3 regions of the Blautia pseudococcoides genome follow, and region 3 is predicted to be linked to each of the others. Evidence: predicted binding sites of a transcription regulator. Region 3 holds the regulator's gene; each other region holds the start of a gene.
The links. The regulator Rex, encoded in region 3, represses fermentation and respiration genes when NADH is low (regulators of the CRP and FNR family bind a similar motif). The targets are predictions, from matches to a motif close to ATTGTTAANTANTTAACAAT.
Positions count from the first base shown of each region.

Region 1: serC (3-phosphoserine/phosphohydroxythreonine transaminase) is a predicted target of Rex. The motif match lies at 1,856-1,875, and genes of this name have one in related genera.
Region 2: A4V09_RS16965 (L-lactate dehydrogenase) is a predicted target of Rex. The motif match lies at 2,464-2,483, and genes of this name have one in related genera.

Region 1 is NZ_CP015405.2:916,827-927,072, forward strand. It holds gene ilvD (dihydroxy-acid dehydratase) at 1-104, shown strand, start outside; gene ilvB (biosynthetic-type acetolactate synthase large subunit) at 140-1,825, shown strand; gene serC (3-phosphoserine/phosphohydroxythreonine transaminase) at 1,997-3,079, shown strand; gene A4V09_RS04230 (phosphoglycerate dehydrogenase) at 3,082-4,245, shown strand; gene A4V09_RS24165 (hypothetical protein) at 4,484-4,651, shown strand; gene A4V09_RS04235 (DUF1015 domain-containing protein) at 4,665-5,900, shown strand; gene hydE ([FeFe] hydrogenase H-cluster radical SAM maturase HydE) at 5,904-6,962, shown strand; gene hydG ([FeFe] hydrogenase H-cluster radical SAM maturase HydG) at 6,984-8,405, shown strand; gene hydF ([FeFe] hydrogenase H-cluster maturation GTPase HydF) at 8,419-9,603, shown strand; gene A4V09_RS04255 (GNAT family N-acetyltransferase) at 9,655-10,146, shown strand.
Region 2 is NZ_CP015405.2:3,583,226-3,593,471, reverse strand. It holds gene A4V09_RS16970 (sensor histidine kinase) at 1-2,042, shown strand, start outside; gene A4V09_RS16965 (L-lactate dehydrogenase) at 2,677-3,624, shown strand; gene A4V09_RS16960 (CoB--CoM heterodisulfide reductase iron-sulfur subunit B family protein) at 3,712-4,512, shown strand; gene A4V09_RS16955 (4Fe-4S dicluster domain-containing protein) at 4,509-4,898, shown strand; gene A4V09_RS16950 (CoB--CoM heterodisulfide reductase iron-sulfur subunit A family protein) at 4,905-6,893, shown strand; gene A4V09_RS16945 (hydrogenase iron-sulfur subunit) at 6,884-7,327, shown strand; gene A4V09_RS16940 (4Fe-4S dicluster domain-containing protein) at 7,315-8,289, shown strand; gene A4V09_RS16935 (4Fe-4S dicluster domain-containing protein) at 8,293-9,333, shown strand; gene A4V09_RS16930 (FAD/NAD(P)-binding protein) at 9,333-10,187, shown strand.
Region 3 is NZ_CP015405.2:1,668,033-1,678,278, reverse strand. It holds gene A4V09_RS07910 (hydroxymethylglutaryl-CoA lyase-like TIM-barrel protein) at 1-1,170, shown strand, start outside; gene A4V09_RS07905 (GntR family transcriptional regulator) at 1,195-1,896, shown strand; gene A4V09_RS07900 (NADP-dependent isocitrate dehydrogenase) at 1,878-3,089, shown strand; gene A4V09_RS07895 (TetR/AcrR family transcriptional regulator) at 3,254-3,904, shown strand; gene A4V09_RS07890 (ABC transporter ATP-binding protein) at 3,901-4,800, shown strand; gene A4V09_RS07885 (ABC transporter permease subunit) at 4,797-5,594, shown strand; gene A4V09_RS07880 (ABC-F family ATP-binding cassette domain-containing protein) at 5,619-7,526, opposite strand; gene A4V09_RS07875 (redox-sensing transcriptional repressor Rex) at 7,770-8,414, shown strand; gene A4V09_RS07870 (bifunctional ADP-dependent NAD(P)H-hydrate dehydratase/NAD(P)H-hydrate epimerase) at 8,484-9,986, shown strand; gene alr (alanine racemase) at 9,983-10,246, shown strand, end outside.

The DNA.
Region 1 (10,246 bases), 750 kb from region 3:
AGTGGCAGCCAAGAGAGCCGAAAGTGAACACGGGATACCTGGCACGCTATGCGGCTATGGTAACCAGCGGAAACAGGGGCGCCGTTCTGGAAATCCAGAAATAAAAACAAAAAAAGATAACGGTTGGGAGGATTTCAATATGCAGTTGACAGGAGCAGAAATAGTAATCGAATGTTTAAAAGAGCAGGGTGTAGATACCGTTTTTGGTTATCCGGGCGGAACGATTCTGAATATTTATGATGAGCTATACAAACACAGCCATGAGATTCATCACGTACTCACTTCCCACGAGCAGGGCGCAGCCCATGCAGCGGACGGCTTTGCCCGTTCCACAGGAAAAGTGGGAGTATGTTTTGCAACCAGCGGCCCAGGTGCCACCAACCTTGTGACAGGGATCGCAACGGCGCACATGGACTCCGTCCCCGTCGTTGCCATTACCTGTAATGTGGGGGTTCCCCTTCTTGGAAAAGACAGTTTCCAGGAGGTGGACATAGCAGGCGTCGTTATGCCTATTACAAAACACAGTTTTATTGTAAAAGACGTGAAGAAGCTGGCAAAAACAATCCGCCGTGCTTTTGTCATTGCGAAGAGCGGACGTCCCGGCCCGGTTCTAGTGGATATTACCAAGGATGTAACTGCGGCCAAGACAGACTTTGAAAATATAGTGCCGAAGCCGGTGAAACCCTCTGTGGCCGAGATCGAAGAGGCAGATCTGGCGAAGGCTGCGGACATGATCCAGGAGGCAAAGCGTCCCTTCATTTTTGTGGGCGGCGGAGCCATCGCAGCAAATGCCTGGGAGGAGCTGCGCATTTTTGCCCATAAGATCCAGGCACCTGTAACAGATTCCCTTATGGGAAAGGGCGCGTTCTCCGGAGAAGATGAGCTGTACACAGGTATGCTGGGTATGCATGGAACCAAGGCTTCCAATCTGGGCGTGACAAAATGTGATTTGCTTATTACTGTTGGCGCCAGATTCAGCGACCGTGTAACCGGCAATACCAGGAACTTTGCCAGGAACGCAAAAGTGATCCAGATTGATGTGGATGCTGCAGAAATCAATAAAAATGTGCTGGTTGACTGCAGTGTTGTGGGAGATGCCAGGGAAGTGCTGAAACGCCTCAATGACATGCTGGAGCAGAAAGAACATAAGGAGTGGCTGGAATACGTTGAGGAGCTGAAAGAAAAATATCCTCTGCGCTACAATGAGGAGGGCCTAAGCGGTCCGGCTATTATTGAGGAAATCTACCATCAGACAAAAGGCGATGCCATAATCGTTACAGAGGTGGGGCAGCATCAGATGTGGGCTGCCCAGTATTACAAATATAAAACACCCCGCACATTTTTGTCCTCAGGCGGATTGGGAACCATGGGCTACGGCCTGGGTGCAGCCATAGGTGCCAAGATGGGCAATCCTGACAAGGTAGTTATCAATGTGGCAGGAGACGGCTGTTTCCGCATGAATATGAATGAGATTGCAACCGCCACAAGAAATGATGTTCCTCTCATTCAGGTGGTCATCAACAACCAGGTCCTTGGAATGGTTCGGCAGTGGCAAACTTTGTTCTATGAAGGCAGATATTCCAATACAGTATTAAAGGATAAAGTTGATTTTGTAAAACTGGCGGAAGCTATGGGGGCAGTGGGGATCCGCGTGACCACAAAGGAAGAACTCAGGGAAGCTTTGGCAAAAGCCATTGAGTTAAATACAACGGTTGTTATGGACTGTATGATCGACAGCGACGACAAGGTGTTTCCAATGGTGCCGGCAGGCGCCAACATTGAGGATGCGTTTGATGAGGAAGACCTGAAAGCAAAACAGAAATAGCATGTCTTTTACAGAAAGACAAATGTTTTTATTGACAATAATATAACAAAGAGGTAGAATACTTCTTGTCAAGCAATTTATGCCACGTGTCCTCAAAAAGGGCATGTGGCGTTACTATTAGAAATGCTTTAGAGTGATACAAGAGTAAGATGATAGAGGAGGAAACAACAAGTGAGCAGAGTTTATAACTTTTCAGCAGGGCCGGCGGTTCTGCCGGAGGAAGTGCTGCAGGAAGCAGCAGCAGAGATGCTGGATTATAAGGGAACAGGCATGTCCGTGATGGAGATGAGCCACCGTTCCAAAGCATTCGAGGATATTATACATACTGCAGAGGCAGATTTGCGAGAACTGCTGCACATTCCTGACAACTATAAAGTATTATTTCTGCAGGGCGGTGCCCATCAGCAGTTCGCCATGATTCCTATGAACCTGATGAAAAATAAAGTGGCTGACTACATTGTCACAGGCCAGTGGGCGAAAAAGGCATGGCAGGAGGCACAGAAGTACGGGACAGCAAACAAGGCTGCATCCTCTGAGGATAAGACATATTCCTATATTCCGGATTGCTCTGATCTTCCCATAAGCCCGGATGCGGATTACGTGTACATCTGCGAAAACAATACGATCTACGGAACAAAATTTAAAACACTGCCGAATACAAAGGGTAAAACTCTGGTAGCTGATGTTTCCTCCTGCTTTCTCTCCGAACCTATGGATGTGGAAAAATACGGTGTTATTTACGGCGGCGCACAGAAGAATATTGGTCCTGCCGGTGTGGTGATCGCCATTATCCGCGAGGATTTGATCACAGAGGATGTTCTTCCCGGCACACCAACCATGCTGACATACAAGACACATGCAGATGCAGAGTCCTTGTACAATACACCTAACTGCTACGGGATCTATATGTGCGGCAAGGTATTCCAGTGGCTGAAGAAACAGGGTGGTCTGGGAGCCATGAAAGAGCATAATGAGAAAAAGGCCAAAATCCTTTATGATTACCTGGATGAGAGCGCAATGTTTAGAGGAACAGTGGAACCGGCTTCCCGTTCGCTGATGAATGTGCCTTTTGTCACAGGGGATAAAAATTTGGATGCAAAATTTATAAAAGAGGCCACAGAGGCAGGATTTGTAAATCTGAAAGGCCACAGAAGTGTAGGCGGTATGCGTGCCAGCATTTACAATGCCATGCCGATACAAGGTGTGGAGGCGCTGGTTGCTTTCATGAAAAAATTTGAAAAGGAGAACGCTTGATCATGTACAGATATCACTGCTTAAATCCAATTTCCAGTGTAGGACTGGAGTATTTCCCGGCCAAATACGAGAGCACAGACAATATATCAGATGCCGACGCCGTTCTGGTAAGAAGTGCAAACATGCATGAGATGGAGCTTCCGAAGAATGTGGTTGCTATCGCCAGGGCAGGTGCTGGCGTCAACAATATTCCGCTGGAGGAGTGCGCAAAGGACGGTGTTGTAGTCTTCAACACACCCGGAGCCAACGCCAACGGTGTAAAAGAGATGGTCATTGCCGGAATGCTGCTGGCATCCAGAGATATTGTGGGCGGTATTGAATGGCTGGAGCATCAGGATGCCACAGAAGATATCGGAAAACTGGCTGAGAAAAAGAAAAAACAGTTTGCCGGCTGTGAGATCAGCGGCAGAAAGCTGGGTATTATCGGCCTTGGCGCCATCGGTGTAAAGGTGGCAAATGCAGCCGTACATCTTGGAATGGAAGTATACGGTTATGACCCGTTTATCTCTGTAGATGCAGCATGGAATCTTTCCAGAAGTATTCACCACATCAATGACCTGAATGTGATCTACAAAGAATGTGATTATATCACTATTCATGTACCGCTGATCGAATCTACAAGAAAGATGATCGGCGCGGATGAGATCGCCCAGATGAAAGAGGGTGTGGTTCTCCTGAACTTTGCAAGAGATTTGCTGGTAGATGAGGAAGCTCTGGCGGAGGCACTGAAAGAGGGCAAAGTAAAAAAATATGTGACAGACTTTGCCAATCCGCTGGTGACCAGCACGCCCAATACTCTGGTAACTCCTCATCTGGGAGCATCCACAGAGGAATCAGAAGATAACTGTGCAGTGATGGCAGTGAAACAGCTTATGGACTTTCTGGAAAACGGAAATATCAAGAATTCCGTAAACTATCCGGACTGTGATACAGGTGCCTGTGTGGATGTGGGAAGAATTGCCATCAACCACAAAAATATTCCAAACATGATCAGCCAGTTCACCAGGGTGCTGGGTGATGCGGGCGTGAATATCTCCAACATGACCAATAAGAGTAAAGGTGACTTTGCCTATACGCTCATAGATGTGTCCACCCCTATATCCGGTGAGGTGGCAAAAGAGCTGAAAAATATACACGGTGTTTATCGTGTCCGTATTGTAAAATAATAGCTGTGATATTATTTATGGCAGAATGAGTTATCGTTGGGCCTGACCTGAGACTTCGGTTTCAGGGCAGGCCTTTTGCTATGCATCGCGCAGCGTCCCCTTGGGGAAAACGCCTCCCGGGACAGTGGCCTGTGAATAGCAACAATAATTGTGCCTATTTCATTGTATTTTAAGACTATATACGGTATAATTTTACTATAGCGTTATAAAAAGACATCAATCTATTTGGGGTGTGAAAATGAGCAGAAAAAAGAAAAAACCGGAAACATTCATACAGAAGAGAGTCCGCAGCGCAAAGCGGATAAAATCTTTTTGCGGTGCGCTTAGAAGAAACCATAAGCGGCTTGGGAAGGTATTCAATGGTGTCTGCGAAGTTGCTGCCCATGTTATGGAGAAAAAATTATAAAGGAGAGCAGATAATGGCGGTAGTAAAACCATTTTGTGCAGTGCGTCCCCAGGAAAACCTGGCATCACAGATCGCCGCACTGCCTTATGATGTATATAACAGAAAAGAGGCGAAAGAGGTAACCGAAAAAAATCCATATTCCTTTTTGAAAATTGACCGGCCGGAGACACAGTTTCCGGATGATGTGGATATGTATGCGCCTGAGGTTTACAAAAAGGCCAGAAAGATATTCTGGAACATGATGGAAGACGGAGATTTTCTTCAGGATGTGGACCCGAATTTTTATCTCTATGAGCTGACCAGAAACGGACATGTACAGACAGGGATCGTGGCTTGTGCTTCCATTGATGATTACATGAACGGTATCATCAAAAAGCATGAGAATACCAGGGTAGAGAAAGAGCTGGACCGCATTCGCCACGTGGATGTACTGGAGGCACAGACAGGTCCTATTTTCCTGGCGTACCGTGCAAATGCGGATTTCAGACACCTGATAGAGGTGAAAAAGAAAGATTTTCCTATTTTTAACTTTGTATCAGAGGATGGGATCCGGCACAGGGGATGGATGATTTATGAGTCGGCCATGACCCACAAGATAGAAAAAACCTTCCGGGCCATGGACGGCATTTATATTGCAGACGGCCATCACAGGGCAGCCTCAGCCATCAAAGCGGGGCTGAAACGGCGCCAGGAGAATCCCAATTATACGGGCAGGGAGCCTTTCAATTATTTCCTGTGTACCCTGTTTGCGGATGAGGAGCTGGAGATCCTGGATTATAACCGGGTGGTGAAAGATTTAAATGGCTGTTCCGAGGAGGAGTTCCTGGAAAAAGTAAGAGAACGATTCTTTGTATCAGAACCCGGAACAGAAGCGGTATCTCCCCGGCAAAAGGGTGAATTCGGCATGTTTCTGGGTGGCAGGTGGTATACACTCAACATAAAGGACGAATATCGTTCCCCGGATGTGGTGGACGGACTTGATGTGGCATTGCTGCAGAATAATCTGCTGGAGCCTGTATTGGGAATCCGGGAGCCGGCAAAAGACCCGCGCATTGATTTTATTGGAGGGATCCGGGGGCTGGGTGAGCTGGAAAAACGTGTTTTGACAGACTGTAAAGCAGCTTTTTCCATGTATCCCACTTCCATGGCAGAGCTTTTTGCTGTTGCAGACGCCGGAAAGCTCATGCCGCCAAAATCCACCTGGTTTGAGCCGAAACTCAGAAGCGGACTGTTTATCCACAGGATATAGAATATGAGAGAGCATTTATATGATAAAATCGACCGTCTGGAAGCAGGGGAATCCCTGGACAGGGAAACCTATACGGAGCTGATCGAAAAGCGGAATGAAGACCTTGCCGGTTATCTGTTTGAAAAGGCAGTACAGATGCGGGAGAAATTTTACGGAAACCGCATTTACATAAGAGGACTGATCGAGTTTACCGATTACTGCAGAAACGACTGTTATTACTGCGGGATCCGAAAAGGGAACCGCAGGGCAGAGCGTTACCGCCTTGGGAGGGAAGAAATTTTAGAGTGCTGCAAAAAGGGCTATTCCCTTGGCTTCCGAACTTTTGTGCTGCAGGGCGGTGAGGATCCCTGGTATACGGATGACAGAATCACAGAACTGGTCGGTACCATAAAGAAAAAATACAGCGACTGTGCTGTGACTCTCTCCATTGGGGAAAAGGAGAGGGAAAGTTATGAAAGATATTTTGAAGCTGGGGCGGACCGGTATCTGCTCAGACATGAGACGGTCTGCGAGGAACACTATAAAACCCTGCATCCGCCTTCCATGTCCTATGCTCACAGGCAGGAATGCCTGAAAAATCTAAAGGACATTGGATTTCAGACAGGATGCGGCTTCATGGTGGGAACACCGGGACAGACAGCGGAAAATCTGGCAGATGAACTGCTCTTTTTAAAAGAATTCCAGCCAGCCATGGTGGGGATCGGGCCTTTTATTCCGCACAGGGACACTCCTTTGGGGAATCAGGCACCGGGAAGCGCAGAGCTTACCCTGTATCTACTGGGATTGATCCGCCTGCTGCTTCCCAAAGTCCTTCTACCTGCCACAACTGCCCTTGGAACCATTTCCCATGACGGGAGGGAGCGGGGGATACTGGCAGGGGCCAATGTGGTGATGCCAAACTTATCGGCTTCACTGGTACAGGGAAAATACGAACTGTACGACCATAAGATTTACACAGGCGCAGAAAATGCCGCCGAACTGGAACTTCTTCGCAGCTGTATGAAGAAAATTGGCTGTGAAGTGACCGTAGACCGGGGAGACACTAAAATGGATACCCGGTAAAGAGAAAAGGAGAGGGTAAAAATGAGTTACGATCCGAAATCACTGAAAGCAGAGGAATTTATTTCTCACGAAGAAATCCAGGAGACACTTGCCTATGCTGAGGCAAATAAGCACAATGAGGCGCTTATTGACCAGATCATCGAGAAGGCAAAGCTTCGTAAGGGCCTGACCCACAGGGAAGCTTCTGTACTGCTGAACTGCGACATCGAGGAGAAAAACCAGGAGATTTATAAACTGGCTGAACAGATTAAAAAGGATTTCTACGGAAACCGGATTGTTATGTTTGCGCCCCTTTATCTGTCCAATTACTGTATCAACGGCTGTGTGTACTGTCCCTATCACAGGAAAAACAAACATATAGCCAGAAAGAAACTGACACAGGAGGAGATTGTAAAAGAGGTAACAGCTCTGCAGGATATGGGCCATAAGCGCCTAGCCCTGGAAGCGGGCGAGGATCCTCAGAACAATCCCATTGAATACATACTGGAGAGCATCAAAACCATTTACAGCATCAAACATAAAAACGGGGCGATCCGCCGTGTAAACGTAAATATTGCCGCCACCACAGTGGAGGATTACAGAAAACTGAAAGATGCCGGCATTGGCACCTACATTCTCTTCCAGGAAACCTACCACAAAGAGAGCTACAAAAAGCTTCATCCCACAGGCCCCAAGAGCAATTACGATTATCACACAGAGGCCATGGACAGAGCTATGGAAGGCGGTATCGACGATGTAGGTCTTGGGGTACTGTTCGGGCTGGAGATGTACCGCTATGAATTTGCGGGGCTTCTTATGCATGCAGAGCATCTGGAAGCTGTCCATGGTGTGGGACCTCACACCATCAGTGTTCCGAGAGTGAAACATGCGGACGATATAGACCCCTCTGCGTTTGATAACGGCATTGATGATGACATCTTCGCTAAACTGGTTGCCTGTATCCGAATTGCAGTGCCGTATACAGGTATGATCATTTCCACAAGGGAAAGCAAAGAGTGCAGGGAGAGAGTGCTTCACCTGGGAATCTCCCAGATCAGCGGCGCTTCCAGAACAAGTGTGGGCGGTTACAGCGAACCGGAGCCGGAAGAGGAGAATTCCCAACAGTTCGACGTGTCTGATAAGAGAACCCTGGACGAGGTGGTGCACTGGCTGATGGATATGAAATATATTCCCAGCTTCTGTACCGCATGTTACAGGGAAGGCAGAACGGGTGACCGGTTTATGAGTCTGTGTAAAACAGGACAGATCCAGAACTGCTGTCATCCCAATGCGCTGATGACCCTGAAAGAGTTCCTCATGGATTATGCAGGCCCGGAGACAAGAAAAATCGGGGAAGAGCTGATCCAATCTGAGCTTGTAAACATTCCAAGAGAGAGGACAAGAGAGATCGTAGTAGAGCGCCTGGCAAAGATTGAGAATGGAGAGAGGGATTTCCGTTTCTGAGAGGAGGATACACATGAGTCTGAATGCAGCACCCTCCGCAAACCGGGTACATATCAGCTTTTTCGGACGCCGTAACACCGGAAAGTCCAGCCTGCTCAATGCGGTTACGGGACAGGATATGGCAGTGGTATCTGATGTTAAGGGGACAACCACCGACCCGGTGCAAAAAGCTATGGAGCTTCTGCCAATAGGCCCTGTTTTACTGATTGATACGCCGGGTATGGATGATGACCAGGAAGGCCTTGGCGTCCTCAGAGTAAAGAAAGCAGAGCAGGTGCTCCACAAAACCGATGTTGCAGTCCTGGTTGCAGAGGCCGGGAAAGAATTGACCCCCATGGAACAGCAGTTGATAGAACTCTTTGAGAAGAGAGAGCTGCCTTATCTGCTGGTCTATAACAAGATGGATTTACTGTCGGAGGAAAAAATACCGGAGACAGACCATGAAATCTATGTGAGCGCCCAGAAAGGCATCCACATCTTTGAGCTGAAGGAGAAACTGGGAAGCCTTGCAGGAGAGGGGCAGGAGCATCCCCTTGTAAAGGATTTGGTATCACCGGGGGACTTTGTGCTCCTGGTGATTCCCATTGATAAAGCAGCGCCGAAAGGCAGACTGATCTTACCGCAGCAGCAGGTCATCAGAGAACTTTTGGATACCGGGGCAGTGCCTCTTGCCGTGCAGGATGACAGAGTGGAGGATGTGCTCGGGCGTCTTGGGGTAAAACCGCGGCTTGTGATTACGGACAGTCAGGTGTTCGGCAAAATGAGCAGAGCAGTTCCGGCGGCTATACCGCTCACTTCTTTCTCTATTTTGTTTGCTCGGTACAAAGGAATTTTGGACGGTGCACTGAAAGGCGCTTATACGCTTGATGATCTGAAGGACGGAGATAAAGTGCTGATCAGTGAAGGCTGTACCCATCACCGGCAGTGCAATGATATCGGCACTGTGAAGATGCCTCGCTGGATTGAAACGCATACCAAAAAGACGCCGGAGTTTGTATTTACCTCCGGAACCGGATTTCCGGAAGATTTGACACCGTACCGGCTGGTGGTGCACTGTGGAGGCTGTATGCTCAATGAGCGTGAAATGCAGTGGCGCAGAAATCAGGCTGGCTCACAGGGGGTACCCATGACAAATTACGGCATAGCCATTGCGCATATGAACGGTATTTTGCAGCGGAGCCTGGAAATATTCCGGTGATGAGTAACGGATACAGGGACAGATCACTGTACCGGGCGGGAGGATATCTTTATGGAGTTTGTTGCGATTGATGAGACAAACCGGGAATGCGTCAATGAATTTATAGAAAGCCAATGGCATGCAGCGGAGATGGTCATTCGCGGCAGTGTTGTGGATATGACCAGGACAGAGGGCATTGTTGTCTGGGAAAAGGGAAATATTGTGGGACTTCTGACGTATTTGATCAGGGACGGCATCTGTGAAATCATATCCCTGGACAGCCGCCAGGAGGGAAGAGGTATCGGAAGAACCTTAATTGAGAGGATAAAAGAGACTGCAAGAAGGAAAAAATGCAGAAGGCTTGTGGTGATCACTACAAATGACAACATCCAGGCCATACGGTTTTACCAGCGCTGCGGGTTTGATATGGCCCATCTGTATCACAATGCCCTGAACTTTTCAAGAAAGCTAAAACCGGAGATCCCTCTTATAGGGGCAAACGGAATTCCTCTGATGCATGAGATAGAATTTGTAATGGATTTGGAACCGCTGAGAAATAAATAGGAAAAAATGCTCCAATAGGGCTTTACCCTGCGTGGATGAAAAAAGAGTATAAGAATATGGGAGTGGTTCTGTTGGATGGACTGCGATGCACTGGAGTTTC
Region 2 (10,246 bases), 1.9 Mb from region 3:
GCCCGGTGAATTGGTATGGAAGGTATGGGGCGTATTCTAATGACACTTCATGGAATATTGGAGATATTGAGAATACAGTCACTGCTGCAGCCGAGGAAATTGCTGAACAGAGCTGGGACTACAGCGGGGATTACAGCGAGGATGACTGGGAGTATGCCGTATCTCCGAAACAAGTGCATGCGTCTATAAAAAATGATAAAAATCTGCTCTATGATATCCGGTATGACGGTAAGTCGGTGTATACCAATGATGATGAAGGCGTTTTGAAGAACGGAGAGAAAAAACTGCCTTCTGATTATAACTTTTATCTGTCCTTTGCAGATGGAAAAGCATCTGTATTTAAAGACCAAAAAGCTGTGGATGTGTATGGGGATAATCTATACCGGGATGACAGCAAGTGGCAGATCCCTGGGTACAAGAACTATACGGTAGATGATAAAACGAAGAAGGCCGAAGTACGCATGGCAGTCAGAAAAACACCGGTAAACTATGTGCAGGGAAACTATTCCGGCGGCTCGGGCAGTTATTATGGAACAAGCAGCCTTTATGATACGGTCAGAAATCTGAAACATGCCAAAAACGCCTATATAGCCCAAATTGTAAAAGTTATCGTTGGTCTCATACTGCTGGGGATTTACCTGGTTTTGAGAAAGTATAAAAAAGATGGTGACAGGGCCATAGCGGTTTGTACAGGCAAGGTCTGGATGGAATGTAAAGCCGGGCTGGTCATTCTGGTGATTGCAGGGGGCATTGCAGGGCTTAATAACTATATAGATATTTATTATGGATGGGGCTATTATGAGTATGCGGCAGAAGTTTTATATCCGATGATGTGTTCCCTGTTTGCAAATCCTATTTTGGTGCTGGTGTTTTTCTGGACCTTGTATCTGTTTGTGAATGATTACAGATACAACAATAAGAAACCAAGGAAATCGCTGGTCAAAGATATACAAAAACTTCTTCAGACCAGAAATATGGAATATCCTTTTCAAAAAAAAATGGTCCGTAAATTTTCCCCGGTGATGATAACCGGAATTATCTTATCCGTCATTGCAGCTCTTGCTTGTTTTATGATAGGGTATTACCTGTATGATGATGGCGGGAGTTTTGGAGTTGTATTGCTGCTTGTGGCTTTGGTAGTCCTTGTCATTGTACTTCTGGTGGGGATGATGAAACAGTATGCGTCCCATAACCAGGTGTTTGCAAGTGAGATTGGCCGGTTGGTTGATCAGATAACAAAAGTTCACGATGGCAACATGACAGACAAACTGAAAGTGCCGGAAGATTCTGACCTGTATGACGCTGTGCAGCAGTTAAATGACATTCAGAGCGGTATGGATACGGCACTGTCGGAAAGAATGAAAAGTGAGCGCATGAAGGTTGAGCTGGTGTCCAATGTATCGCATGATATTAAGACGCCCCTGACCTCCATTATCAGCTACGTGGATCTTATGAAGCAGGAAGAAAATCTTCCGGAGGATGTTAAGGATTATATACGCATTCTGGACATTAAGTCCCAGCGGCTGAAATCTATGGTGCAGGATGTTTTTGAAATCAGTAAAGCGGCATCCAGGCAGCTTCCTGTAGATCTGGAGGACCTGGATCTGGGCAAACTGCTCCGTCAGACCCTGGCTGACATGGAAGAACAGATTGAAGAGAGCTCCGTGACAGTCAAGGCACAGATCCCTGCGGATGCGGTGATGATCCATGCGGATGGCAGCCGTCTGTACCGAGTGTTCCAGAACCTGCTGCAGAATGCCCTGAAGTATTCACTGACCGGTTCCCGTGTGTTCATTACACTGAAAACAGACAGCAAAACAGCTAAAACCACTGTTAAAAATATCTCCCAGGACGAGATTCCTTCTGAGATTGACTTTACAGAACGTTTTGTCCGCGGAGACGAGAGCCGTACCGACGGCGGAAGCGGGTTGGGACTTTCCATTGCCAGAAGTTTTACGGAGGCATGCGGAGGTGTTTTCGGAATAGAAGTGGATGCGGATCTGTTTGTGGTCACGGTGGAATTTCCTATTCTTCAGGATTAGTACAATGAAAATGGATCACGGTTTTATTGTGGGAATTATAGAAGGGTTATTTAACTAACACGTTTGATATAATATAAAGGGTTGCTCTGTGGGTTCATAAATGTATGAGCCAACTGGGGCAATCCTTATTTTTTATATGCGCTGTACTTGAAAGCACACCTTCAGAATGCGTGTAAAATAAAGAAAAAAAGTTTGTGTTTTTTGTATACATACATAAAATAAGACATAAAAGTCCCGAAAAAAAGCCATTAAATAATGGATAAAAAAGGTCTAAAAACAAATTGCACGCAGAAAAATACATAAAAATCAAGAAGTTTCCCTATTTGTATGGCACGCGGCAGGCCAGAAATTGTTTGAAAAATAATTTCACAAATTAACGTGGTAGACAAGACAAAAAAATACAAAAAATCGTTAAAAAGTTGTTGTTAATTTCTTATCAATATGATATTCTAAATCAGTAGCACGAAATCAAATTCAACACCAAACCCCTAGAATCTGGGGCAATTGAGTAAAGATTCTTTAACGGAATCCTATATTCAGTAAGACGGAATTTGTAATTTCATATTTTTTTGAACTTTATTTGTTAAAAAAAAGACAATAACAACAGCCCATATGGAAGGGGAAAGGAGCAAGCATGAGTAGTAAAATTACTGTCATCGGAGCCGGAAGCGTTGGCTCAACGATTGCTTACACATTATCAAACGGGGATATCGCATCAGAGATTGTATTGATTGATATCAACAAGGAAAAAGTTGCAGGGGAAGTAATGGATATTGCGCAGGGAACCTGTTTCCGCGATCCCATTAATATTGTTGCAGGCGAATACGGGGATGCTAAGGATTCCGATATCGTAATTATCACATCAGGAATTGCCCGCAAACCGGGTCAGACAAGAATTGAGCTGACACAGACCAATGTAAATATTTTAAAGAGCATCACACCGGAAATCGTAAAAGCTGCACCGAATGCTCTATACATCATCGTAAGCAATCCTGTTGACATTATGACTTATGTGTTTACAAAGATTTCAGGACTGCCGGAGAATCAGATTATCGGTTCCGGAACAATTCTGGATACTGCGCGTCTCCGCTGCGGACTCTCTGAACACTTTAAAGTTGCTCAGAAGAATATCCACGCTTATGTATTTGGTGAGCACGGTGACACTTCCTTCATTCCCTGGACAGGCGCATATATATCAGGTGTAAGCCTTGATGAGTATTACGAGCTGGCTAAGAACCTTGGCAAGGATGTAGAAGAGCTTGACAAGGAAGAAATGCTGACTTATGTTCAGAAGTCCGGCGGCAAGGTAATTGCAAACAAAGGAGCTACCTTCTACGCAGTATCTGCAGCAGTATGTAAGCTGTGCGGAATCCTGCTGGCATCTTCTGACTCCATCGCAACCGTTTCCTCTATGATGCACGGTGAATACGGCATTGAGGATGTCTGCGTGAGCACACTGACTTTGGTTGGGCCCAATGGTATCCAGGGTAAAGTGCCGATGCGCATGAATAAAGAAGAGATTGCAAAACTTCAGGCAAGTGCCAACGCACTGAAAGAAGTTATCAAACAGATAGAACTGTAGAAACAGGAAAACTGTTCAGTATCCTCTGGCCCGCCAAGCAGCAGCTATGAGGGTACTGTTCCGTTTCCGGGATTATTAGGAGGAACTATGAAGTACAGTTATTATCCGGGGTGTACCCTGAAGACAAAAGCAGTGGAACTGGATGCTTATGCCAGAGCTTCTGCAAGGGCACTGGGATTTGAACTGGAAGAAATTGAAAACTGGCAGTGCTGCGGCGGCGTTTATCCGCTGGGTACTGATGAGATCGCCACAAAACTTTCTTCCGTCCGTGCTCTCAACGAGGCCAAAGAAAAAGGCCAGGATCTGGTAACACTCTGTTCTGCCTGTCATCATGTGATCAAACGTGTCAACCATGATATGAAGAATGTAGATGACATCCGCACCAGAGCCAATAATTATATGCAGCTTGAGGAACCCTATGCAGGTGAGACGACAGTGATCCATTTTCTGGAGGTACTCCGTGACCGCATAGGTTTCGACACGTTAAAGGAGAAAGTAACCGCTCCGCTTACCGGGAAAAAGATAGGGGCTTATTACGGATGTCTGCTCCTTCGTCCTAGCAGGCTTCTGGAATTTGATGATCCGGAGAATCCTGCCATCATTGAGGATTTCATCCGGGCCATTGGAGCAGAACCGGTGATCTATCCATACAGAAATGAGTGCTGCGGCGGATACATATCCCTGAAAGAAAAAGAGATGTCAAAAACCATGTCTGACAAGATCATGGAAAGCGCATCCGGTTTTGGAGCAGATATGCTGATCACCGCCTGTCCATTATGCCGGTATAACTTGAATAAGAGCACAAACAGCAGCAAACTTCCTGTATTTTATTTTACAGAGCTCCTGGCAGAAGCTCTGGGTGTGAAAGAGGAGGTGGCAAAAGCATGAATACTCCAAAGAAACAGGCTGAAATGATAAAGGAGATCAGCGGCGTCAATCCGCTGAAATGTATGAAATGCGGCAAGTGTTCTGCGTCTTGTCCATCCTACAATGAAATGGATATCAAACCTCATCAGTTTGTATCTTACGTGCAGAATGAAGACATTGAGTCTCTGGTAAATGCAAAATCCCTCTGGAAATGCCTTTCCTGTTTTGCGTGTGTGGAGCGCTGCCCAAGGGACGTGAAGCCTGGTAAACTTATTGACGCGGCAAGACAGCTGGTTGTCCGTGAAAAGGGCGGGGATTATCTGACGGCTGACGAGATCCCTGAGCTTTTGGACCCGGAACTTCCCCAGCAGCTTTTAGTCAGTGCAAGCAGAAGATACAGGAGGTGAGGTTAAGTGCAGAGAATAGGTGTATTCGTCTGTCATTGCGGCAGCAACATTGCCGCCACGGTAGATGTTAAAAAAGTAGTGGAAATGGCTAAAATGGAGCCGGGAGTTGTCCATGCGGAAGACTATCAGTATATGTGTTCCGAGGCGGGACAGTCCAAGATCGCAGAGGCCATAAAAAATGAGAAGCTTACAGGACTTGTAGTATGTTCCTGTTCACCGCGTATGCATGAGACCACTTTCCGGAAAGCAGCGGAGAGAGCCGGCCTGAATCCATACATGGTGGAGGTTGCCAATATCCGTGAACATTGTTCCTGGATCCATAAAGACATGGGGGAGGCCACCAAGAAGGCGGTCATCCTTGCGAGAGCGGCAATCGCCAAAGTAAACTTAAATGCATCCCTGAAGCCGGGAGAGAGCCTTGTGACCAAACGTGCACTGGTGATCGGCGGGGGTATTGCAGGTATCCAGACGGCGCTGGATATTGCAGAGGCCGGATATGAAGTGGATATTGTGGAGAAGACCCCAAGTATCGGAGGAAGGATGTCACAGCTTGACAAGACATTCCCCACCCTTGACTGTTCCGCATGTATCCTGACACCAAAGATGGTGGAAGCATCTGCCCATGAGAAGATCAACATTTATACATACAGTGAAGTGGAAAAGGTTTCAGGTTTTGTGGGTGATTTTGCTGTGGTTATCCGCAAGAAAGCCAGAAGCGTAGATATGGATAAGTGTACAGGCTGCGGTGTCTGCCAGGAGAAATGTCCTTCCAAGAAAAATTCAAATGAATTTAACAGAGGGCTTAACACAAGAAGCGCCATCTACACACCATTTGCCCAGGCTATCCCCAATGTTCCGGTGATCGACCGGGAGAACTGTATCAAGTTCAAAACAGGAAAATGTGGTGTCTGTGCCAAGGTATGCCAGGCAGGTGCCATTGATTATGAGCAGAAGGATGAGATTGTTACAGAGAAGTACGGTGCCATTGTAGTTGCCACCGGTTTTGATACCATCAAACTGGACAATTACGATGAGTATGCATACAACCAGAGCAAGGACGTTATCACATCCCTGGAGCTGGAGCGTATCATGAACGCAGCAGGACCGACCAAAGGCCATCTGGAGCGTATGTCTGACGGAAAAGCCCCCAAGAATATGGTGTTCATCCAATGTGTGGGCAGCCGCTGCGCAGACAAGCGGGGAAAGAGCTACTGTTCTAAGATCTGCTGTATGTATACAGCAAAACATGCCATGCTGATCCGCGACAAGTATCCGGATGTGAACGTGTCTGTATTTTATATTGATGTCCGAACCCCGGGTAAAAACTTTGATGAGTTCTACAGAAGAGCCGTGGAGGAATACGGTGTGAACTACATCAAAGGCCAGGTGGGTAAAGTCGCTCCCCAGCCAAACGGACAGTTACTCGTACAGGGCGTTGACCTCATTGATAACAAGCAGATCCTCATGGAAGCAGATATGGTGGTCCTGGCTACAGCCATTGAGCCGGATCCGTCTGTAAGGAAAATTGCGACTATGCTCACAGCCAGCATTGACACCAATAACTTCCTGACAGAAGCTCATCCCAAGCTCCGTCCGGTGGAATCCCCCACGGCAGGTATTTTCCTGTCAGGCGTATGCCAGGGACCAAAGGATATTCCGGAGACCGTTTCACAGGCAGGTGCTGCAGCGGTGAAAGCTATTGGACTCCTTGCAAAAGATAAACTGATGACCAACCCATGTACAGCCAAATCCGATGAACTTCTCTGCAACGGATGTTCCACCTGTGCAAATGTGTGTCCTTACGGTGCCATCACCTATGAGGAGAAAGAGGTGAATGACCACGGTATCCGCGAGACACGCCGCATTGCAGTCGTGAACAATGCACTGTGTCAGGGATGCGGAGCCTGCACAGTTGCCTGCCCATCAGGAGCCATGGACTTACAGGGATTCTCCAACAGACAGATCATAGCGGAGGTGGATGCAATATGTCGATAGAAGCAAAAGAAGAATTCAGACCTAAAATTGTGGCATTCTGCTGTAACTGGTGCAGTTATGCAGGCGCGGACCTGGCCGGCAGCAGCCGTCTGGCCTACCCTGCAGATGTTAAGATCATCCGCGTGCCATGTTCCTGCCGTGTAAATCCCATGTTTATTCTGCGGGCATTTGAGAAAGGTGCAGACGGGGTGATCCTCTGCGGATGTCATCCGGGAGACTGTCACTACAGTACAGGAAACTACTATGCCAGAAGGCGTATGACACTTTTATTCTCCATGCTGGATTATATCGGTGTGGAAAACGGACGTACCCGTGTGGAATGGGTGTCCGCAGCGGAGGGTGTAAAATTCTCCACCACCATGAACGAGTTTGTGGAAAAAGTCCGCTCTCTGGGCAGGAATGTAAGATTGGAGGATTTGAGATGCAGGAGCTGATAAACCGTGCAAAAGAGCTGTTAGCGGACGGTACCGTGGCCCGTGTCCTCGGCTGGAAAGCGGGAGACCTGCCTTATGATCCGGAACCGGCTTATTTTGAAAAAGAAGAAGACCTGGAGAATTTCGTGTACAACGGATTCTGCGGAGCCAATTTAAGCAAATATATGATAGAGGCCTCCAAACTGGAGGGTAAAACTTTAGTCTGCCTGAAACCCTGTGACACGTACAGCTTTAACCAGCTTATCAAGGAGCATAGGGTAGACAGGGAAAAAGCCTATATTATGGGCGTTGGCTGCAAAGGCAAGCTGGATATTGAAAAGATCAGGAGCATGGGGATCAAGGGGATCGAAAGTATTTCCGGGGCCAAGATCACAGACGAAGCAGACATACTTACGATCCGGACCCTCTACGGAGAGAAAACATGTTCCTATGCAGATGCCATGCTGGAGAGATGCCATGTGTGCAAAGGCAAAGAGCATAAGATTTATGATGAATTGATCGGAGAATCCAAAGAGACAAAGGACGCAGAGCGTTTTGACGGTGTTGCCGCCATTGAGGCTATGAGCCCGGAGGAGAAATTCGCTTTTTTCCAGAAAGAGTTAAGCAAATGTATACGCTGCAATGCCTGCAGAAACGTATGTCCTGCATGCAGCTGCAGAAAATGTGTATTTGACAGCAACAAGTTTGACAGCTCCCAGAAGGCCAATGTGGATTCCTTTGAGGAGAAGATGTTCCATATCATCCGCGCGTTCCATGTGGCAGGACGCTGCACAGACTGCGGAGAATGCAGCCGTGTATGTCCTCAGGGAATTCCGCTCCATCTGTTTAACCGGAAATTTATCAAGGATATTGATGAATTCTACGGAGAATATCAGGCCGGCGAAGATACAGATTCTAAAGGGCCGCTGACAAACTTTACATTTGATGACGTAGAGCCAGACATTGTGGCAGAAAGGGGATAATGTATGTATAAGACAGCAAAAGAAAATCTGGCGGCATTATTCCAGTTGATTGCCGGTGCCCAGGAATTATATGTCCCGGTAAAGGTGAGCGGACAGGTGAACTTCAGGGCATGGAGTGAGGACGGGGAGGTGGATTTGGATACGCTGAAAACAGTGAAATCCCCCAAAGACGCATTTTTTCCTCAGAGTGAGGACCTGTATACCTGCAAAAAAGACGGAAAAAAACTGGCCATTGAACCGGAAGCACTGAAAGAGCAGGATTTCGTGGTATTTGGAATGAAAGCCTGTGACGTGAAGGGTGTGGAGGTTTTAGATAAGGTATTTTTAGCTGACCCGGTGGACTCATTTTATGCGGCAAGACGTGAGCATGGCACCATCGTAGCTATGGCGTGTCATGAGCCGGAGGAAACCTGCTTCTGCAAGGTGTTTGGTGTGGACTGCGCGGAGCCTGTGGCGGATGTGGCTGTATGGATGGCGGGAGATGCGCTTTACTGGAAACCTTTTACAGAGAAGGGGGAAGCCCTCACGAAATCTGTGGAGAACCTTCTGACAGAGGCCGATGCTGATGCGGAAAAGAAAGTGGAGGAAGAGAAAGCTTCCATCCGCGCCATTGTGGAAAAACTCCCCTATTCCAATCTTTCCCTGGAAGGATGGAACGGGGATGCATTAAATGAAAAATTCAATTCCGAACTCTGGGAAGAACTGTACAAGCCTTGTCTGGCGTGCGGTACCTGTACCTTTGTATGTCCAACCTGCCAGTGCTATGACATCAAGGATTATGATACAGGACATGGGATCAAGAGATACCGCTGCTGGGATTCCTGCATGTACTCGGATTTCACCATGATGGCTCACGGAAACAACCGAACAAGCCAGATGCAGCGTTTCCGCCAGAGATTTATGCATAAACTGGTATATTTCCCGGCAAACAATGACGGGATGTATTCCTGTGTAGGCTGCGGCAGATGTGTGGAAAAATGCCCGGCTTCCTTAAATATTGTGAAAGTTATCAAATCCTTTCAGAAACAGGGAGGTGACAAATAATGAGCGAATGTACCTGTCATAAAAATTATACGCTGGATACCCTGATCCCTCAGGTGGGAGTCATCACAGATATCCGCCAGGAGACACCGGATGTAAAGACCTTCCGGGTGAATGCGCCGGAGGGCGGAAAGCTTTTTGAGCATATGCCCGGACAGTGTGCCATGGTGTGTGCACCGGGCATCAGTGAAGGTATGTTTTCCATTACTTCCTCACCCACAAATAAAGAATTTCAGGAATTCAGCATCAAGAAATGCGGTATCCTCACAGATTATCTTCACAGCCTCCAGGTTGGCGACGAGATTACGGTGAGAGGTCCTTACGGTAACTATTTCCCGGTAGAGACCGGGTTAAAAGGCCAGAACCTGCTGTTTATCGCAGGCGGTATCGGTCTTGCACCTCTTCGCTCTGTTATCAACTATGTGCTGGATAACAGAGAGAACTACGGAACCGTGGATATTCTCTATGGTTCCCGTTCTGCGGACGATCTGGTCCAGTTAAAAGAGATCCGGGAGGTCTGGATGAAGACAGAGGGTGTGAACGTATATCTGACCATTGACCGGGAACAGGAAGGCTGGGACGGCCATGTGGGATTTGTACCCAACTACTTAAAAGAGGTGGGATTCACCACAGACAAGACAGCCCTTGTCTGCGGACCGCCCATCATGATCAAGTTCGTGCTGGCAGCCCTCCAGGAAATGGGATTCTCTAAAGAGCAGGTCTACACAACTCTGGAACTCCGTATGAAATGCGGTGTAGGCAAATGCGGCCGCTGCAACATCGGCTCCAAATACGTGTGCAAAGACGGTCCGGTATTCCGCTGCGACGAGATTGACGAATTACCTAACGAGTATTGACAGGCAATGGGCAGTGTACCAAGAAGAACAGACAATCTGTGTTGTGCTTGCACATAAGC
Region 3 (10,246 bases):
AGAGCTCCTTACAGCACTGAGCAGATTGTGACCATCTTTGATTACCTGCACAAACTGGGAGGTCCAAACGGAAGGATCCGTCAGAGCGAGTTTTTCCTCTACAGCAAAAAGGACAGAGACGCCGTATATAAATGCCTGGAGCGGGGGTATAAATTCCCCGAAGTCACAAGCTGGATACGCGCCAGCAAAAAAGATTTTGAACTGGTAAAGGACATCGGACTTAAGGAGACAGGTATCCTGGTAAGCTGTTCGGATTACCATATTTTCTATAAAATGAAAATGACCAGAAGAGAGGCCATGGAGCACTATTTGAGTGTGATCCGTGAATGCCTGGAGACAGGGATCAGCCCCAGATGCCATCTGGAGGATATTACAAGAGCCGATATCTACGGCTATGTGATCCCCTTCTGTTTGGAGCTGAACAAACTGATGGAGGAGTATTCCATACCGATCAAAGTGCGGTGCTGCGACACTATGGGTTATGGCGTCAACTATCCCGGTGCTGTGATCCCCCGCTCCATACCGGGTATTATCTACGGTATTTTGACACATGCCGGAATCCCCTCTGAGCTGATAGAGTTCCACGGCCATAATGATTTTTACAAAGCTGTGAGCAACTCCACAACCGCATGGCTCTACGGCGCAAGCGGTGTGAACTGTTCCCTGTTCGGTATTGGTGAGAGAACCGGCAATACCCCCCTGGAAGCCATGGTATTTGAGTATGCCCAGATCAAAGGCTCCCTGGATGGCATGGATACAAGGGTCATCACAGAGCTTGCAGAATATTATGAAAAAGAGATTGGATACAAGGTTCCCTCCACTACACCGTTTGTGGGAAGCGCATTCAATGTGACAAGGGCCGGTATCCACGCAGATGGTCTGCTGAAAAACGAGGAAATCTACAATATCTTTGATACGGATAAATTCCTGGGCCGTCCGCCTCAGGTGGCTGTTTCCAACACTTCAGGCCTGGCAGGTATTGCCCACTGGATCAACAACCACTACCGCCTTTCGGGTGAGAGCCAGGTACGGAAGAACAGTGAACTGGTGCAGATGATAAAAGTCTGGGTGGATGCCCAGTATGAGGAGGGACGTGTCACAGTCCTGACAGACGAGGAGCTAATATCCGTCATTGAGGAGAGCTGCAGGAGATTGCATATAACCTTATAAGGCATAAGCGAGGAAGGAAGTAAAATGGCAGTTAGAGAGAAGTCCCTGCGGGGCCAGGTATTTGACAAGATTCGTTCTGATATTCTGAAAGGCCATTACCAGCAGGGAGATGAACTGGTGGAATGCACCATTGGAAAAGAACTGGGAGTCAGCAGAACTCCGGTGCGGGAAGCCATTAGACAGCTTGAACTGGAGGGGCTGGTGCGCCTGGTGCCAAACAAAGGAGCCTTTGTCAACGGAATATCCGCAAGGGATGTAACGGATATTTATTTGATCCGTTCCCGGCTGGAAGGGCTCTGTGCCCGGATGGCCGTGGAAAATATAACACCGGAACAGTTAGAAGCCATGGAGGAAGCCATCGTATTGTCAGACTACCACGCGAAAAAAGAACATTATGAGCAAGTCTGTGAGATGGACGGCAAATTCCACAAGCTTCTCTATGAAGCCTCCGGCAGCCGGATGCTTTCCCACACACTGTCTGATTTCCATCAGTATGTACAGCGTGTGCGGCAGGTATCCATCATGAACCGTATGCGCCTGAATAAATCAGGCAACGAGCACACAGAAATATTGGAAGCCATAAAAAATAAGGATGCAGATTTAGCGGAACAGGTGGCGGCGAGGCATATTTTTAATACGGTTGAGAATCTGAAGCATTATAATCTGGAAGAAATTCTGCAGGAAGAACGGAAAGGAGAAGGACAACAATGGAAAGAATTAAAATGACAACACCTTTAGTGGAGATGGATGGAGACGAGATGACACGAATCCTCTGGAAAATGATCAAAGAGGATTTGCTGGAGCCATATGTGGAACTCAATACAGAATATTATGACTTGGGACTGGAATACAGAAATGAGACAAATGACCAGGTTACAGTGGATGCGGCCAATGCCACAAAGAAGTACAAAGTAGCAGTTAAATGCGCAACCATCACACCCAATGCGGCGCGTATGGATGAGTACCACTTAAAAGAAATGTATAAAAGCCCCAATGGTACCATCCGTTCCATGCTGGACGGTACCGTCTTCCGTGCTCCTATTGTAGTAAAGGGGATTGAACCCTGCGTAAAAAACTGGAAGAAACCCATCACCCTGGCAAGACATGCCTATGGAGATGTCTATAAAAATACGGAGATGGTCGTTCCGGGACCGGGAAAAGTGGAGCTGGTTTATACCTCTGCTGACGGCACAGAGAAAAGAGAACTGGTGCACAATTTCACAGGTGCCGGTGTGGCACAGGGGATGCACAACTTAAAAGACTCGATTGAGAGCTTTGCGAGAAGCTGTTTTGAGTATGCGCTCTCCACAAAACAGGATGTATGGTTTTCCACCAAGGATACCATCTCCAAAAAGTATGACCATACCTTTAAGGATATTTTCCAGGATATTTACGATAAAGAATACAAAGAAGCTTTTGAGAAGACCGGTATTACATATTTCTATACGCTGATCGACGATGCAGTGGCACGTGTCATGAAAGCAGAGGGGGGCTTTATCTGGGCCTGCAAGAACTATGACGGGGATGTTATGAGTGATATGGTATCCTCTGCCTTCGGTTCTCTGGCTATGATGACTTCTGTTCTGGTATCCCCTCACGGATATTTTGAATATGAAGCAGCACACGGAACCGTGCAGCGCCACTATTACAAACATCTGAAAGGTGAGGAAACTTCCACCAACTCCGTGGCAACTATTTTTGCCTGGACAGGCGCACTTAGAAAACGGGGAGAATTAGACGCAAGCAGCAGCCTCTGCCAATTTGCTGACCGTCTGGAAAAGGCCACGCTTGCTACGATCGAAAAAGGCGAGATGACAAAAGACCTTGCGCTGATCACATCACTGGAGAATCCGACTGTGCTGAACAGCCGTGAATTTATCCTGGCTGTCAGAAAAAATCTGGATGCTTTATACGCATAAAAATAAGCTTAATTCATTTCACAAGTCCATGTAAGAGAGTATAAGTCCCTGCTTACATGGACTTGTTCTTTTATAAAAAGTTTTCAGACAGGGGTTGAAAATCTGAGTCAATTTCTTATAATGGGTATTAACCGAATCGGTAAAGTACATAAAGGGGGCTCAATATGGAGGACAAACTTAGCAGTCTTTCAGAGGAAAAAAAGAATGCGATCGTCAATGCGGCACTGGAGGTTTTCGGCACCTGTGAATATAAACGTGCATCTACAGATCTGATCGCCGCCAAAGCCGGGATCTCAAAGGGACTGCTGTTTTATTATTTTAAGAACAAAAAAGAGCTGTATATGTATCTGTTTGAGTATGTCTTTGAAAAGGTGGGTTCACGTCTTTTGGATCTGCGTTTTTTTGAAATTACGGATTTCTTCGAGTTATTGGCTTACACAACCGAAAAGAAAGCCCGCATTCTCTCTGATTTCCCCTATCTTATGGAATTCAGCGTCCGGGCATTTTTTACATCCAGGGAGGATGTATCGGAGGCAATGAATTCCTTTATGAAAAACCAGATTGCAAATATGTTTGAGGACTATTGCAAAAATGTAGATATGACAAAGTTCAGGGAGGATGCAGAACCCAGAGAGATACTGCATATGCTTCTCTGGCTTACTGACGGATATATGCATCATAGAATGTTCTATACCGATACGGTAGATGCGGATTTATTGATGCAGCAATTCAGAAAGTGGTCGGAAATGCTGAAGCGGATCGCATACAAAGAGGAGTATCTGACAGAAATGGTTGGAAGGAGGCAAGAAATATGAACGTAATAGAAATCAGCCATATTACAAAAGACTATGGACAGAACCGCGGTGTTTTTGACGTGAGTTTTTCGGTGAAACAAGGAGAGGTACTTGGATTTTTAGGCCCAAACGGAGCCGGGAAGACCACAACGATCCGTCAGATCATGGGCTTTATCAAGCCTGACAGCGGCAGCCTGTCTATCCTGGATATGGATTGTTTTAAGGAGGCGGATAAAATCCAGACATCCCTTGGATATCTTCCCGGGGAAATTGCTTTTATTGACTCTATGACAGGAATGGAATTTATCCGTTTTGTGGCAAAGATGAAGAAAATGAGAGATTTGGGCCGGGCTCAGGAATTAATGAAAATGTTTGAACTGAATCCCTCCGGCAAGTTGAAGAAAATGTCAAAAGGCATGAAGCAGAAGATTGGAATCGTCTGTGCATTCATGAATCCGCTGGCAAGCATCCTGATCCTGGATGAACCGACCAGTGGTCTGGACCCTTTGATGCAGAACCGGTTTGTAGAGTTGATCCTTTCAGAGAAGAAAAAAGGAAAAACCATACTTATGTCTTCCCATATGTTTGAGGAGATTGAACGAACCTGTGACCGTGCCGCGATCATCCGTGACGGGCGCCTGGTTGCGGTGGAGGAAATTGAAAAATTAAAAGAGGGAAGACAGAAAGTGATAGAGATCACTTTCCGGGAGCCAGCTATGGCGGAAGCGTTCGCTGCTGCATTTCCTGAGGTCTCTTATCAGGCCGGGGGAAAAGCAGTGACTGCCAAAGTGGGAAAAAATATTGATCCTTTCCTGAAAAAGGCCAGTGCGTATACGATAACAGATTTAGATGTGCGCACACAGAGTCTGGAAGAGTTTTTCATGCATTTTTACGGAGAGGAGGCAGCACGACCATGAATGCTACGTTATTTAAAAAAGAGATCAAATCAAACTGGCTGCTGCTCGTCATCTTTCTTGCGGTTCTCAGTGTCTATGGCAGTATGATCACTATGATGTTCAATCCTGAAATGGGAGACAGCCTGAAAATGATGGCTGACAGCATGCCGGATTTGTTCGCGGCATTTGGCATGGCTGATGTGGGCCAGACATTGCTGGAATTTGTATCAGGATACTTATACGGAATGCTGTATGTGGCTTTCCCGGCGGTATTCATCATAATTCTCTCAAACAGACTGGCAGCCAAATACGTGGACAACGGCTCCATGGCTTACCTTTTGGCGGTACCTGCCAAACGCTGGAAAATCATGATGACACAGTGTGTTTTCATGCTGGTGTCCCTGCTTGTCATTGTCATTTATGTGACTTGCCTGATACTTGTTGTCAGTGAGGTGCTTTTCCCCGGGGAAATGGAAACAGCAGCGTTTATCCGGATCAATGTGGGTCTGCTGGGAATGCTTGTATTCTTTGGCGGTGCATGTTTCTGTGCTTCCTGTTTCAGCAATGAGTCAAAAACTTCCTCTGCAGTCAGCACAGCCATAGTAGTATATTCGGTCCTTGTGCAGATGATATCGCAGGTTGGAGACAGATTTGAGAAAGTAAAATATGCCACACCTGTGACTTTGTTTGACATAGACGGTCTGAGCGCAGGTGACGGAAAAGCATGGATGATGTGCGGTATTTTGTATCTGGCGGGGATTTTACTTATGGGAATCGGAATTATACGGTTCAGCAAGCGGGACCTGCCCTTATAACAGGAAAAACGGGAAGAACTGGCATTATGCCAGTTCTTCCCATTTTTCATAGAGTTCTTCCAGTTTTTGTGCGATTTCGGCTTTTTCGTTGGCCAGCTTTACGCATTCGGCCACATTGACCGCCACATCCGGCTTCTCCATCTCGGCGTCAATCTCCTTGTCTTTGGCTTCCAGGCGTTCAATCTCTGCTTCAGTCTTTTTCAAATCATTTTCGCGTTTTCTTTGACGTGCCTGTTCCTCTTTCTGTTGTTTCCAGTCCAGCTTTGTGGCAGAGACAGATTCCGCAGTTTCTTCCTCCGCCTGGCCAGGTGCATAGATACGGGTAAGTTCCTCTCTTTTTTCCATGTAGTAATCATAATTGCCGATGTAATTCACCATACTTTTGTTAGTCAGCTCCAGGATCCTGGTGGCTGTCCTGTTGATAAAATACCGGTCATGAGACACATACAGCACAGTTCCGGTGTAATTGCACAAGGCATCCTCCAGAATCTCCTTTGACATAATATCCAGGTGGTTGGTAGGCTCATCGAGGATCAGAAAGTTGGCTTCTGACAGCATGAGCTTAGCCAGGGATACACGTCCCCGTTCCCCGCCGCTTAACGAAGAGATCTTTTTAAACACATCATCTCCGGTGAAGAGGAAAGCTGCCAGCAGATTGCGGATCTCTGTGTTGGTGAGCTTTGGAAAATCATCAGAGATCTCCTCAAAGATGGTTTTCTCCATATGGAGTACATGGTGCTCCTGGTCATAGTATCCGATGTGTACTTTGCTTCCCAGATGAAAGACCCCGGCGTCGGCGGGAACCAGCTCGTTTAAGATTTTCAGTATGGTGGTCTTACCTGTTCCGTTGTTTCCGATGATCGCTACCCGTTCCCCCCGTTTGATAGAAAAATTCAGGTCCGAAAAGAGGGGGAGAGAGGGGAAGGATTTTGTGAGATGTTCCACTGTCAGTACATCCGTTCCGCTTTCCATACGGGGCTTTAAGTAAATACGCATGGAAGCGTTTACCTCTGTGGGCTTTTCTATGACTTCAATCTTATCCAGCAGTTTTTCTCGGCTTTCTGCCCGCTTTATGGATTTCTCCCTGTTAAACTGTTTTAATTTGGCGATCACTTCCTCCTGATGTTTGATCTCCTGCTGCTGGTTCAGATACGCCTGGTAGGCATCCCTGCGAAGCTGGGCCTTTTTCTCACTGTAAGCAGAATAATTTCCGGTAAATGAGCTTACCTTTCCGTTGTCAATATCAATAACTTTGGTTACGATCCTGTCCAGAAAATACCGGTCATGGGATACGATCAGGACAGCTCCCGGATAGTTCAGCAGATAGGTCTCCAGCCAGGAAATGGAATCCATATCCAGATGGTTGGTAGGCTCATCCAAAAGGATGATGTCCGGTTTTGACAAAAGCAGGCGTCCAAGTGCCACACGTGTTTTCTGCCCTCCTGACAGAGTGGAGATTTCTTTTTCAAAGTCACTCTCAGGAAAGCCAAGCCCTTTCAGCACGCCCACAAGCTCGCTTTTATATGCGTAGCCGTTTTCCATTTCAAATTCATGGGTCAGCCGGGAATACGTCTCCATCAGGTGTTCCAGTTCTTTCCCGGAAGCGTGCTTCATCTGCTTTTCCGTTTCCCGCATATGAAGCTCCATATCCAGAATATGCTGTTTGACCTGCAGCAGGGCATCGTAGATGGTGAGGGCGCTGTCCAGCTCCTGGTGCTGGGCCAGGTAGCCGATGGTCCTGCCTCTGGATAAGATGACCTCCCCGCTGTCCGCAGGAATCTCCTGCATGATAATGCGCAGTAGTGTGGATTTGCCCGCTCCGTTGATGCCCACTAAGGCGGCTTTTTCGCGTTCCTCTATATGGAAGGAGGCGTCATGGATCAAATTCATGCCTCCAAACGATTTTTCAATATTTTGACATGCCAGTATCATATTTAAGAATCTCCTTTATCTTTAGGTGTAACTGTTTTGTCTCTTACAGTCATAGACAAAATTCCACTGGGAATGGTCTTTGGCCGTGGGATTTTTGCTTCACCCTTCCTATTATATCTGAAATTCAGAATTTGACAACAGATAAAAACAACAATAACTGGAATTGTATTTGACTTTATTTTAACAATTATATATAATATTCCTATATGAAACAGAAAACTAAGACATAAGGAGGGTAAAGTCGTGGACGAAAAATGCATATCAAAAGCAGTCATCAGAAGACTTCCCCGATATTACAGATATTTAGGAGAACTTTTGGAAGATGGTGTGGAGCGTATTTCCTCAAATGAGCTGAGTACCAAAATGCGCGTGACGGCATCCCAGATCCGCCAGGACCTGAATAATTTTGGGGGTTTTGGGCAGCAGGGATACGGATATAATGTGCAGTACCTGTACACGGAAATAGGTAAGATCCTGGGACTTGACCGGACCCACAACATGATCATCATCGGAGCCGGTAATCTGGGCCAGGCTCTGGCGAATTATGTACAGTTTGAAAAACGCGGGTTTAAGGTTGTAGGCATCTTTGATGTGAATCCGGTTCTGAAAGGCATCTCCATACGAGGCAACGAAATTCTTATGATGGATGAACTTCCCCAGTATCTGAAGGATAATGACGTTCAGATAGCAGCGCTCACTCTGCCTAAGAATAATGCGGAGGAGACAGCGAACCTGCTGGTGGAAAACGGGATCAAGGCCATCTGGAATTTCGCACATCTGGATCTGGAGGTGCCGGAGGATGTTATTGTGGAAAACGTACATCTATCCGAGAGCCTCATGCGATTGTCTTATAATCTGAATTGTTATGTGACGGAACATAAAAAGTAAGAAAAGGCTGCTGCGGGACTTTTGCGGCGGCCTTTTTGCTGATACCGGCAAAAGAGAGGAGTGAATGACATGAAACAAATCGTAACCGGCGGACAGATGAAATTTTTGGATGATTATACCATCCGCAAGATCGGGATCCCATCCCTGGTCCTTATGGAACGGGCAGCCCTGAGTGTGTACCAGGCCCTCCTGGAGGAAAAATTTCCGCTTAAAAAGGTTCTGGTACTCTGCGGAACCGGAAATAACGGTGGGGATGGCGTAGCTGTGGCCCGTATGCTTCATGTGACAGGGGTTTCGGCAGATATCTGTATCCTTGGAAAAAAGGATCATTATACAGAAGAAATGAGAAAGCAAGTGAATATTGCGGAAAATTATCACATATCCTTTGTCAAGAATGCCGTACCTGCTGAATATACTACTATAGTAGATGCTGTCTTTGGTGTAGGACTGTCCAGAGAAGTGGATGGAATTTACAGAGACACCATCGAAGCCCTGAACCGGTCAGAGGCCAGGATCATGGCAGTGGATATCCCCTCCGGTATCAGCGCGGATACGGGAAAGGTGCTGGGCTGCGCAGTGAAAGCTGACGTGACTGTGACCTTTGCCTATGAGAAGGCGGGGCTGTTATTCTATCCGGGTGCTTCCTATGCGGGAAAGGTCAGGACTGCTGATATCGGGATCTATAAACTGCCCCGGAACGATTTTGAACTGTCTGTACTGCGCTGTGAGGAGAAAGATCTGTACCGGATCCCGGAAAGAAAGCCGGATGGAAACAAGGGAACCTATGGGAAGATATTCCTGGCAGCCGGAAGCCGTGATATCAGCGGCGCAGCGTATCTCTCTGCCTGTGCAGCACTCAGGACAGGTGCAGGCATGATCAAGGTACATACCAGGGAGGAGAACAGGCAGGTACTGACCACAATGCTGCCGGAGGCTATGTACAGCTTCTATGACGATGAGGAGATCAAAAAAGAACAGATACAGGAAGGGCTTACCTGGGCTGATGTGATCGGAGTAGGACCGGGACTTGGCACAGGACAGCAGGCAGAAGATATTCTCTACACCATACTGGCCGAGGGCGGTAAACCGCTGTTGATTGATGCGGACGGGCTGAATCTGCTGGCGGGCAGGATGGAGGTGCTGACACAGTATCCGGCACCTATCCTCATAACCCCCCATCTCGGTGAGTTCTCCAGAATCTCCGGGGTCTCTGTCAAAGAGTGGAAGGAAGCCCCCCTTTACCTGACAAGGCGTTTTGCACAGAAATATCACCTGACCGTAGTGTGCAAAGATTCACGTACCGTCATATCCGACGGCAGTGAGGAGATATTTATCAACACTTCCGGCAACAGCGGAATGGCAACAGCGGGAAGCGGAGATGTGCTTTTCGGAATCCTGATGGGGCTTTTGGCCCAGGGCCTTACGGCAAAAGAGGCAGCGCCTTTGGGTGTTTATTTCCATGGGATGGCAGGGGATCTGGCAGCTTCCCAAAAGGGAGAGTACAGTATGATAGCCGGAGATATGATTACACAGACAACGGAAATCTTGAAGAAAAGAGGAACAGTTTTATGAAGACACCAAGCAGGATTTACGTTTCCATAGATTTGGATGCGGTTTCCTATAATCTGGAAAGTATGAAGAGCCATATCCGCAAGGATACAAAAATCATAGCCGTACTGAAGGCGGACGGCTATGGACATGGTGCACTTCCCATTGCCAGGCATATAGAACCCCTGCCTTATATCTGGGGCTTTGCTGTAGCCTGTGTGGAAGAGGGACTTGCACTCAGGGAAGGCGGAATTGAAAAACCCATTCTGATCCTTGGATATACC